Regions from separate parts of the Paenibacillus lacisediminis genome, predicted to be linked through region 1. Evidence: predicted binding sites of a transcription regulator. Region 1 holds the regulator's gene; each other region holds the start of a gene.
What was found. Region 1 encodes Rex, which represses fermentation and respiration genes when NADH is low (regulators of the CRP and FNR family bind a similar motif). Its sites were predicted from a motif close to TTGTGAAATATTTCACAA; they were not measured.
Positions count from the first base shown of each region.

Region 1 (3,283 bases):
CCAGTCGTTTAAACCCACCATTCGCACATACTCGCACAATCGCAGAAAAATAACGGTAATTTGGGTCGTTATTCGAACAATTTTACCTTGTGTCCGCAAAATAGCGGTAAATTTAGGCCTTATTTCCTCCGAAGACGGCAATATCCACCTTAATCACGGCCAGGGCAGGAAAATAACGACAAAAATGTCCCTTATTGTGGCCGAGACCTCTTCAAATCCGAAAATAACGCCTTTTTTTACCGCTAAATCGGCGCAATCGCAGGCTTAGGCATTGACGCAGTCATTAACGCAGTCATTAACGCAGTCATTAACGCAGCCATAGGCGCAATCACAGGCTCAGTCACAGCCACGATCATGACCAAAGCCACTGCTGCAACTGCAACCGCAACACGATCACGACCCTAGCCACACTGCTGCAACTGCAACCTCACGCACCGTTCAAGACCAAACCTCTACCGGGCCAGCAGCCCTTCGAAGGCCGCCTGCGCCTCATGGCGGATACGCTCCTCGTCGAGGGTAAGGCAAGCCCCGTGTTTGACCACCTGCTCACCGTTAACCCACACATGCTCTACGTCTTTGGAACCGGCCGAATAGACGACATGGGAAACGTAATCCGTCCTTGGCAGGAAATGGGCCTGTTCCGTATTCAGCGCGATAAAATCCGCCTTCATGCCGGCCGCAAGTTTCCCCGTATTCGGCAAAAACACCGATTTCGCTCCGTATTCCGTACCCATTTTGAGGGCTTCCAGCGCCGGAACGGCGGTAGGATCGCCGGAAACGCCTTTGTGGATCAACGCGGCAAGGCGGACCTCCTCCAACATATCAAGGTTGTTGTTGCTGGCGGCCCCGTCCGTCCCAAGCGACACGACCACGCCTTTGCCTAGCAGTTCCGGTACTCGCGCCACGCCGCTGGCCAGCTTCAGGTTACTGCCGGGATTGTGCGACACCGCCACGTTATGCGCCGCCAAAATCTCGATCTCTTCATCGGTCAAATGCACGGCGTGAGCAAGCAGCGATGGGCGGGAGAACATCCCGAGGTTCAGCAAATGCTGAACCGGTCTGACCCCGTAATCGTTCACGTTTTGCTCCACTTCCGCCCGCGTCTCTGACATATGCGTATGCATCGGCAGATCCAGATCATGAGCCGCTTGCACGAATTTCTCGAAAAATTCCGGCGGACACGTGTACGGCCCATGCGGCGAAATCATCGTCGTGATTCGGCCGTCCGCTTGACCGTGCCAATTTTTCGCAAACGCGATCGCTTCGTTCAGCTTCTGCTGCTGCACATCCGACGGGCACAACCCGATAACGCCGCGCATCAGCACAGCCCGAATGCCCGATTCCTGCACGACTTTGGCCACTTCATCCATATGGTCGTACATGTCCAGGAAGGTGGTCGTCCCGCCCTTAAGCATCTCCAGCACAGCCAACGCCGTCCCGGCGTACACGTCGCCGGCGGTGAATTTGGCTTCCATCGGCCACATTTTTTCCTGAAGCCATGTCTGCAGCACCATGTCGTCGCCGTAACCGCGCAATAGCGACATCGCCGCATGGCCATGCGTGTTGATCAGCCCCGGCATAAACAGCAGCCCGTTTCCGTCAAAAGTTTCCGCGTCTGCCGCGCCTTCCGGAAGCTGCTCGCCGATATAGGAGATCGTATCGCCCTCAACGAGCATATAGCCTTTAACAATAGAACGGGCCTGGTCGAACACGACAAAGGTTCCGTTCTTGATTAACCATTTACGACTCATGAGCAGGTTGTTCCTTTCCGTTTCCGTTATCCAAGTAATACGCCAAACTGAGCAAATCGGTCGTGAAATCGGCGGCATGAATGCGGACTTCCGGCGGCACCTTCAGAATTGTAGGGGCAAAGTTCAGAATCGCCCCGATTCCCGCCGCCACCAGTTGATCCGCCACGCGCTGCGCTTCAAAATCAGGCACGGTAATAATCCCGATCCGGATATTTTTCTCCCGCACCGTTTCCGTCAGCTCTTCGATCGGCTGGATTGTGATGTTATTGATCTGCGTGCCGATCTTCGCCGGAGACGCGTCAAACACCGCCACGATTTTCATGTTGTCCTTCAAATAAGCGTTGTAATTCGAAAGCGCGTGCCCCAAATTACCGGCGCCGACCAGCGCAACGTTGACCTGTTGGTCCAGATTGAGAATTTCCTGGATTTTCTCGATCAAATACGCGACATCGTAGCCGATGCCCTTTCGCCCGAAATCGCCAAAGTAGGCCAGATCTTTGCGGATCTGGGCCGGATTGAGGTCGAGCTTCTGGCCGAGCTCCTGTGAGGAAACCGTAGGCACCTCGCGCCGGCTCAGTTCGTTGAGAAAGCGCAAATACACCGGCAGCCGGCGTACTACGGCATCGGAAATTTTTTCGGATTTCATACGTTTATCCCCCTATTCTGACGCAGACTTAGAAACGTCTTCGTCTCCCGGACTTAACCATTCCGATATGCGCGGAACCATCTGAGAGAGCGGCATATGCTCCATCTTCGGCCCGGGCAGTGAATATAAAAAGTATTTCCCATAGTAAGATTCCAAGATGCGGGTATCGTAAACAACCACGATCCCCCGGTCCTGCGAGGAGCGGACGAGCCTGCCAAATCCCTGCTTAAAGCGGATGACCGCCTGGGGCACGGACAGTTTCATGAAAGGATTTTTCTTCTCCTTCTGCAGCCGTTCGCTTTTCGCTTCCACCAGCGGATGGTTGGGGGGCTGGAAAGGCAGGCGGACGATCGCCAAGCTCGTCAAAGCTTCGCCCGGAATGTCCACGCCTTCCCAGAAGCTGCTCGTTCCCAGCAGCACGGACGCCGCCTGGCCCTGGAACCGCCTTGTCAGCTTGCTGCGGCTGCCGCTGTCCATGCCTTGGCCGATAACCGTGATCCCCTGCGGCGACAGCAGCTCCTTCAGCGGATCATACACCTGCCGCAGCATCCGGTAAGACGTAAACAGCACCAGCATGCGGCCTTTAGTCGCCACTGCGGTATCGGCGAGCGAATGCACCAGCGTACTGACGAAATGATCGTCGCCCACGCTCCCCTTCACGCTTGGAAAATCGCGCGGAATAACGAGCAGCGCCTGGTTCCGGTAATCAAACGGCGACGGCAGCATCGTCGTGTTCAGCCGCTCTTGCTCGGCCGCTTCCGTCAGTCCCAACTGTTCGATCATATATTGGAACGACTTGTCGACCGACAGGGTTGCCGAGGTCATCACCACGCTTTTTTTCCTGTCGAAAAAATATTCCTTTAGCTGTGCGCTAACGTCGATCGGA
Region 1 is NZ_JBKIAX020000021.1:82,605-85,887, forward strand. Features, by position in the region: gene ACLD72_RS28115 (amidohydrolase) at 453-1,751, opposite strand; gene ACLD72_RS28120 (redox-sensing transcriptional repressor Rex) at 1,741-2,397, opposite strand; gene dinG (ATP-dependent DNA helicase DinG) at 2,410-3,283, opposite strand, start outside.

Region 2 (3,283 bases), on a different contig from region 1:
CGAGTTGCGGTAAGTTTTGTGTTTGCGGATCATGCCCATGAACGTTTCCACGAGTTCAACCGCAATTTGGTCGACGCTGTCGTCGTTGTTGCCGTAGCAAGGGAATTCGCCTTCGATTTCAAAGTCAACGGCGATGCCGTTTTCGTTGCGGATCGGTTTAACTTTGGCGTATTTGATCGCGCTCAGCGAGTCGGTCGCTACGGACAAGCCGGCGATACCGCAAGCCATCGTCCGGAGAATGTCGCGATCGTGCAGCGCCATTTCGATCCGTTCGTAGCAATATTTATCGTGCATGTAGTGGATGACGTTCAGCGCGTTGACGTACAGCTTAGCCAGCCATTCCATCATCGGAATCAGACGTTTTTTGACTTCATTATAATCGAGATATTCGGACGTGATCGCCGGATATTCCGGACCGACTTGGGCGCCGGATTTTTCGTCTTTACCACCGTTGATGGCGTACAGCAACACTTTTGCCAGGTTGGCGCGAGCGCCAAAGAACTGCATTTGTTTACCGATTTCCATCGCGGACACGCAGCAGGCAATACCGTAATCGTCGCCATAGATCGGACGCATCAAGTCGTCGTTTTCGTATTGGATCGAGCTGGTCTCGATCGATACTTTGGCGCAATATTTCTTGAACGCGTCAGGCAATTGTTCCGACCAAAGCACTGTCAGGTTTGGTTCCGGAGCCGGGCCGAGATTGTACAGCGTGTGCAGGAAGCGGAAACTGTTTTTCGTAACGAGCGTTTTGCCGTTCACCGACATGCCGCCAAGCGATTCCGTTACCCAAGTCGGGTCGCCGCTGAACAGTTCGTTGTAGTCCGGAGTTCTCAGGAATTTCACGATCCGCAGCTTCATGACGAAATGGTCGGCCAGTTCTTGCGCGGTTTCTTCGGTCAGCGTTCCTTCGGCCAGGTCGCGTTCGATATAAGCGTCCAGGAAGGAGGATACGCGTCCAAGGGACATTGCGGCGCCGTCCTGTTCCTTAACGGCTGCCAGATAACCGAAATAGAGCCATTGGAAAGCTTCTTTTGCGTTGTTTGCCGGTCTGGAAATGTCGAATCCGTACATTTCTCCCATCTGTTTCAGTTCGCCGAGTGCGCGAATTTGTTCGGACAGTTCTTCGCGAAGGCGAATCACATCCTCGTCGATGACATCCACTTCGAGAGCTTTCAGTTCCTGTTGTTTTTGCTTGATCAGGAAATCCACGCCGTACAGCGCCACCCGGCGATAGTCGCCGATGATCCGGCCGCGGCCGTAAGCGTCGGGAAGCCCGGTAATAATGCCGGCTTTACGAGCCGCTCTCATTTCCGATGTATAAGCATCAAAAACGCCTTGGTTGTGCGTTTTGCGAATATGCGTAAACAAGTCGATAATTTCCTGCGGCAGCTCATAGCCGTAAGCCTTACAGGAGTTGACAACCATGTTGATCCCGCCGAACGGGCGAATCGTGCGTTGGAAAGGGGCCGAGCCCTGTACGCCTACGATTTGTTCCTTGTCCTTATCCAAATACCCCGCAGCGTGGGAAGTAATCGTGGATGGCGTGTTGACGTCCACATCCAGCACCCCGCCGGCTTCCCGTTCTTGCTTGGACAGCTGCGACACGATTTCCCACAAAGCTTTCGTGTTGGCCGTCGCGCCTGCCAAGAAGGACTCGTCGCCTTCATAAGGTTTGATGTTGGTTTGGATGAAATCGCGGGTGTTCACTTCTTTCATCCATTTGCCCGGTTTGAATCCTCTCCAAGCATTGTCCACGGTTTGTACTTCTTTTTCGATCACCGACATCTTTATTCCCTCCATTTATGTTTTGGTCGCGGTTCGAAGGATATGTACCGCGCCTCATGATCCCTTAAAATTTGTGATATTTTTCACATAAAATACGTGACGAATTTCACATTAATTGCGTTAAATGAACCTGATAAGAGGCTTCGATGAGTCCCGTTGCTTTTCCCGGGTTCATCCGTCATAAAACTTTGAGGGATCATTTATACTGTAATCATAGCTTAACTTGCCGAATAAGATTGTGAGAAATATCACACATAGTGATATTTCTCACGTTTTCAAAGGCCTTTGTTCACTTAATTTTCAAATCTTCCGTAGAAAGCGTCGCGGTAGACTTCCGCCAGCTCCGTCACCAGCGGCAGCTTCGGATTGGCGGTCGTGCATTGGTCTTCGAACGCGCGGTCGGCCAAATAATCTACGCGCGATTCGAATACTTTCGGGTCGAAACCGAGATCCTGGAATGTTTCCGGAATACCGAGCTTTCTGTTCAGGTCGCGAATCGCATTGATCAGGCTCTTCACGCCTTCTTCCGTCGTCCGCGCCGGCAAGCCCAGGATGCGGGCGATTTCCGCGTAACGTTCGTCGGCTGTGAAGTGCGTGTATTTCGGCCATGCGGCAAACTTCGTCGGCTTCTTGGCGTTGTAGCGGATGACGTGCGGCATCAGGATCGCATTGGTCCGGCCATGCGCCGTATGGAATTCGCCGCCCCATTTATGGGCTAAGCTATGGTTGATGCCAAGGAATGCATTGGAGAACGCCATCCCCGCGATCGTCGAAGCGTTGTGCATTTTTTCGCGGGCCAGTTCGTCGCCGGTCAGCGCCGATTTTTCAAGGTACTGGAAGACGAGCTGGATCGCTTTAATGCATAGTCCGTCCGTGTAGTCGTTGGCCATTACGGATACGTAAGCCTCGATCGCATGCGTCAGAACGTCCATCCCCGTGTCGGCCACCGCGGTTTTCGGCAGGCTGTACACGAATACCGGGTCGATGATCGCCACGTCCGGCGTCAGTTCGTAATCGGCCAAAGGATACTTCGTATTGCCTTTGATTTTGTCCGTGATGACGGCAAACGACGTTACTTCCGAGCCCGTTCCCGAGGTCGTCGGAATGGCCACGAATTTCGCTTTTTGTCCGAGTCGCGGATACTTGTAAAGGCGTTTGCGGATATCCATGAATTTTTGCTTCAGGTTAAAGAAATCTTCATCCGGATATTCATAGAACAGCCACATCCCTTTCGCCGCATCCATCGCCGACCCGCCGCCGAGAGCGATAATGCAGTCCGGTTGGAACTTCGCCATCATCTCCTTACCGTGTTCCACCGTCGTTGTCGACGGGTCCGGTTCGACATCCGAAAACACTTCGATCGCTACCGGCGTTTGGCGTTGACGGAGGTAATGCTCGACTCTTTCCACGTAACCCAGCTTCACCATCATCGGGTCAGTAACGATCATTACGCGGGAGATGTCCGGCATTTTGGCCAAATATTGCGTCGAGTTTT
Region 2 is NZ_JBKIAX020000010.1:209,586-212,868, reverse strand. Features, by position in the region: gene pflB (formate C-acetyltransferase) at 1-1,788, opposite strand, end outside; gene adhE (bifunctional acetaldehyde-CoA/alcohol dehydrogenase) at 2,082-3,283, opposite strand, start outside.
Region 2: pflB (formate C-acetyltransferase) is a predicted target of Rex. The motif match lies at 1,860-1,877, and genes of this name have one in related genera.

Region 3 (3,283 bases), on a different contig from region 1:
ATGTCCGTTAGAATCCTGAACCCCTGCACCTGGAGTGGAGTATGACTTCCGCCAATAGTGCCAGTAGCACCGACAAGCATACTTCCCCCCCGCTTCATCTCAAAAAAGCGCCCGACTCTTAAGTCCCGGGCGCTTTCTTTCGTCAAAGCCCGGCTAAATTAATAAGCCAAGGCGTCCAAAGCTTTAATGTGCGACAAATAGCGGATATTGCTCGCTTCTTTCATCATTGTAGCCGTCATGCCGCGCAGCTTGGTGTTGTTCGCGCCGATCGTCGCTACGGCGTCCTTGCGGCCAAGGCTGGCCAGCGTACCGGAGTTGACTGGTTCGAACCCTTCCATCTTCTTGCTGCGCAGGAATGCGAACAAATTGTAGCCGGTCAGCTCGCCCATTTGCCAGGCGATTTGCGCCGTTGGCGGATACGGGCGGCCGTCAGGTCCCATAAATACCGCGCTGTCGCCAACAACAAACACGTCCGGATGGGAAACGGATTGCAGGAATTCGTTGACGGAAGCGCGTCCGCGGTTTACTTCCAAACCGGACTCGCCTACCAGCGGATTGCCTTGCACGCCGCCGGTCCAGACGAAGGTGTTGGCCACGATTTTTTGGCCGTCCTTCAAATCGATCGCATTGCCTGCCACGTTCGTCACCGGTAATCCGGTCAAAAATTTCACGCCGCGTTTTTCCAAGCTCGCCGTCGCCCGTTCGATCAAGTCATCCGGAAGTACCGGCAAAATTTTCGGACCCGCTTCAACAAGCAGCAGCTTGATCGCTTCGCGGTCCACGCCGTATTTCTTCGTCAGCTTCGGCAGTTGGTCGGCGATTTCCCCAACCAGCTCGACGCCGGTCAAACCGCCGCCGCCGATCAGGATCGTGGCGTCCGCCTCATTGCCGGACTTGGCATATTCGCTGATCCGCTCCTCGATATGCTGGTAAATCGCGTTGGCATCGTCAGCTGATTTCAGCACCATGCTGTGCTCCTCCAGTCCCGGGATGCCGAAGTAAGCCGTTTTGCTGCCGAGCCCGACCACCAGCGCGTCATAAGTCAGGGTCGAACCGTCGGAAAGCTTAATTTCTTTATTATCTACCGAAAAGCTCTTGACCGTGGCGATACGCAGATCGATGTCTTTTCCTTTAAACAGTTTGTCCAGCGGCAGCGCCACCGCCCGCTCGGAAATGCTGCCGGCAGCCAGGCGGTGCAGCTCCGTAATAATCTGATGCGTCGGATATTGGTTAACCACCGTCACCTGTGCTTCCGATCTGTCCATATATTTGCGAACGGTCAAGGCAGTAAGCACACCGCCGTAACCGGCACCTAAAATTACAATTTCTTTAGCCATGGTTGTTGTCCTCCGTTATTTTTGTTGACTGTCCCGTGCACCAGAGACTTGAAGATAGGCGTTTACAAAGCGAAACAGCTTCTGCGCCTGCGGATCCTTGAGCATTTTAAGCAGACCAAACAAGCCGATAACCTCCTGGCTTTCATCAGCCCGTTCTTTGGCTTCGATGACATTGGCGGCGACGTTCTTCACCGTGCCTACCACCGGTCCGGCCACCTCTGCGAAACCGCCGATCATATCGTTTTTCAGCACTTCGTCCGTGGACAGCGATTTGAAAAAATCATACGATTTGGTCATCGCGCCGACCATTTCCGTTAATTTAGGAAGCTGCTCAACCAGCGCGTTCAAGGACTCTTGAACTTCCGGCTTCAACAGCTGCTCCAGAAGTTCACGCTCCCGCTGCCCGGCAGACAAGGCGCCGCCTTGTTCCGTCTTCGTTTCTGCAATTGTTTCTGACATTTCCGATTCTCCTTTGCAATAGGTCTTGAATGACTTGCTTGTTGCTTAGTGTTCCAACCTTTTCTTTCTCCAACCATTTTCGATTAGTGAAAAAAGGCACATCTCAACCTTCAACAGTCCCAGTAAATTGTACCACATTTTCTACAAAAAAGGACCCTGAAAGTGATAATTTTCACGGCCCTCGATTATTAAAAATTTTTCGGTTCGCGATGATCAAGGAAAAATATAACCTAGCGCCTGGGGCGATAGCTCCTTAAGAAACTCGTAAAACAGCTTTTCCGTCGGCGCCATCTCGCGCCCCGCCGGAACGATCACCCCAACATCCCGGGTGACCTGCGGTTCATTGATCGGCACCGTCACGATCGTCGGCGGAATCTGCTCGCTTAACGCGATTTCCGGCAGCAGCGTCAGGCCAAGACCCGCTGAGACCAGCCCCTTGATGGCATCCAGATCGTCCCCTTCAAAAGCAACCTTGGGCTGAAAACCCAAATTGGCGCAAGCCTTCACCACGATATCGCGCAGGATAAAACCTTTGGGGAACAGAACGAACACATCTTTTTTCAAATCGCTTAGTTTTAAGGAGGGCTGGTCGGCCAAGGGGTGTCCGGCGGGGAGGAGCGCCACGAATTTTTCCCGAAACAAAATTTCGCCGTTGATTTGCGGTTCCTGCTGCGGCACCGGCCCCATCACCGCCAGATTGATCTCCCCTTCGATGACCCAGTCCATCAATTCTTTGTACGAGCCGTGCTGCAGTTGAAAATGCACGTACGGGTACTTTTTGCGGAAAGCCGAAACAACCGCCGGAACCATCCGTGCCGCCAAGCTGCTGGGGAAGCCGATGCGCACGGTCCCCCGCTCGGGATCCAAATACTCTTCGATTCCCTGACGGGCATGGTCGATGACTTTCATCAAATGCTCCATATGGCTTAGAAACTGCCTTCCGATCGGCGTCAGCTTGACCTTGCGCCCTTCATGGATAAACAAGTCCACGCCCAACTCCGCTTCCAGCTTGAAAATCTGCCGGCTTACCGCCGACTGCGAAACGTGCAGAGCGTACGAAGCCTCCGTCACATGCTCAAGTTTGGCCACTTCGATGAAGTATTGGATTTGCCTCAGTTCCATGCCACACCCTCCCTATTCCAGACGCCTCCAGAAAAGCCGAATCCACGCGTTTCGTGATACAGCCTTCTCTTTGGCCGTCAGCAGCCTTTGACGTTGTTGCCCAGCGCTATCCCTTACATTCCGTGTAAATATATTAATCTCCATTATATAAGGGAAGTGTCTGAAACGGAAGTATAGACTTCAGGAAATGGAGCTGGAAATATAAAGAAAATGGCTGCATGATTTACAGGCATATAAAGCAGGCTAGGCTGCCCAAGAAACTCTGGCGAATTCCAGCAAAAAACATAAGAGCAAAAAAGGCTCAAAACCGAGATCAGTGCGACGTAATAAATTATGATTTTGACTCTATCGATTCCAGGATGCCG
Region 3 is NZ_JBKIAX020000006.1:43,429-46,711, forward strand. Features, by position in the region: gene ACLD72_RS13260 (NAD(P)/FAD-dependent oxidoreductase) at 159-1,337, opposite strand; gene ACLD72_RS13265 (DUF1641 domain-containing protein) at 1,353-1,796, opposite strand; gene ACLD72_RS13270 (LysR family transcriptional regulator) at 2,010-2,918, opposite strand.
Region 3: ACLD72_RS13265 (DUF1641 domain-containing protein) is a predicted target of Rex. The motif match lies at 1,881-1,898, and genes of this name have one in related genera.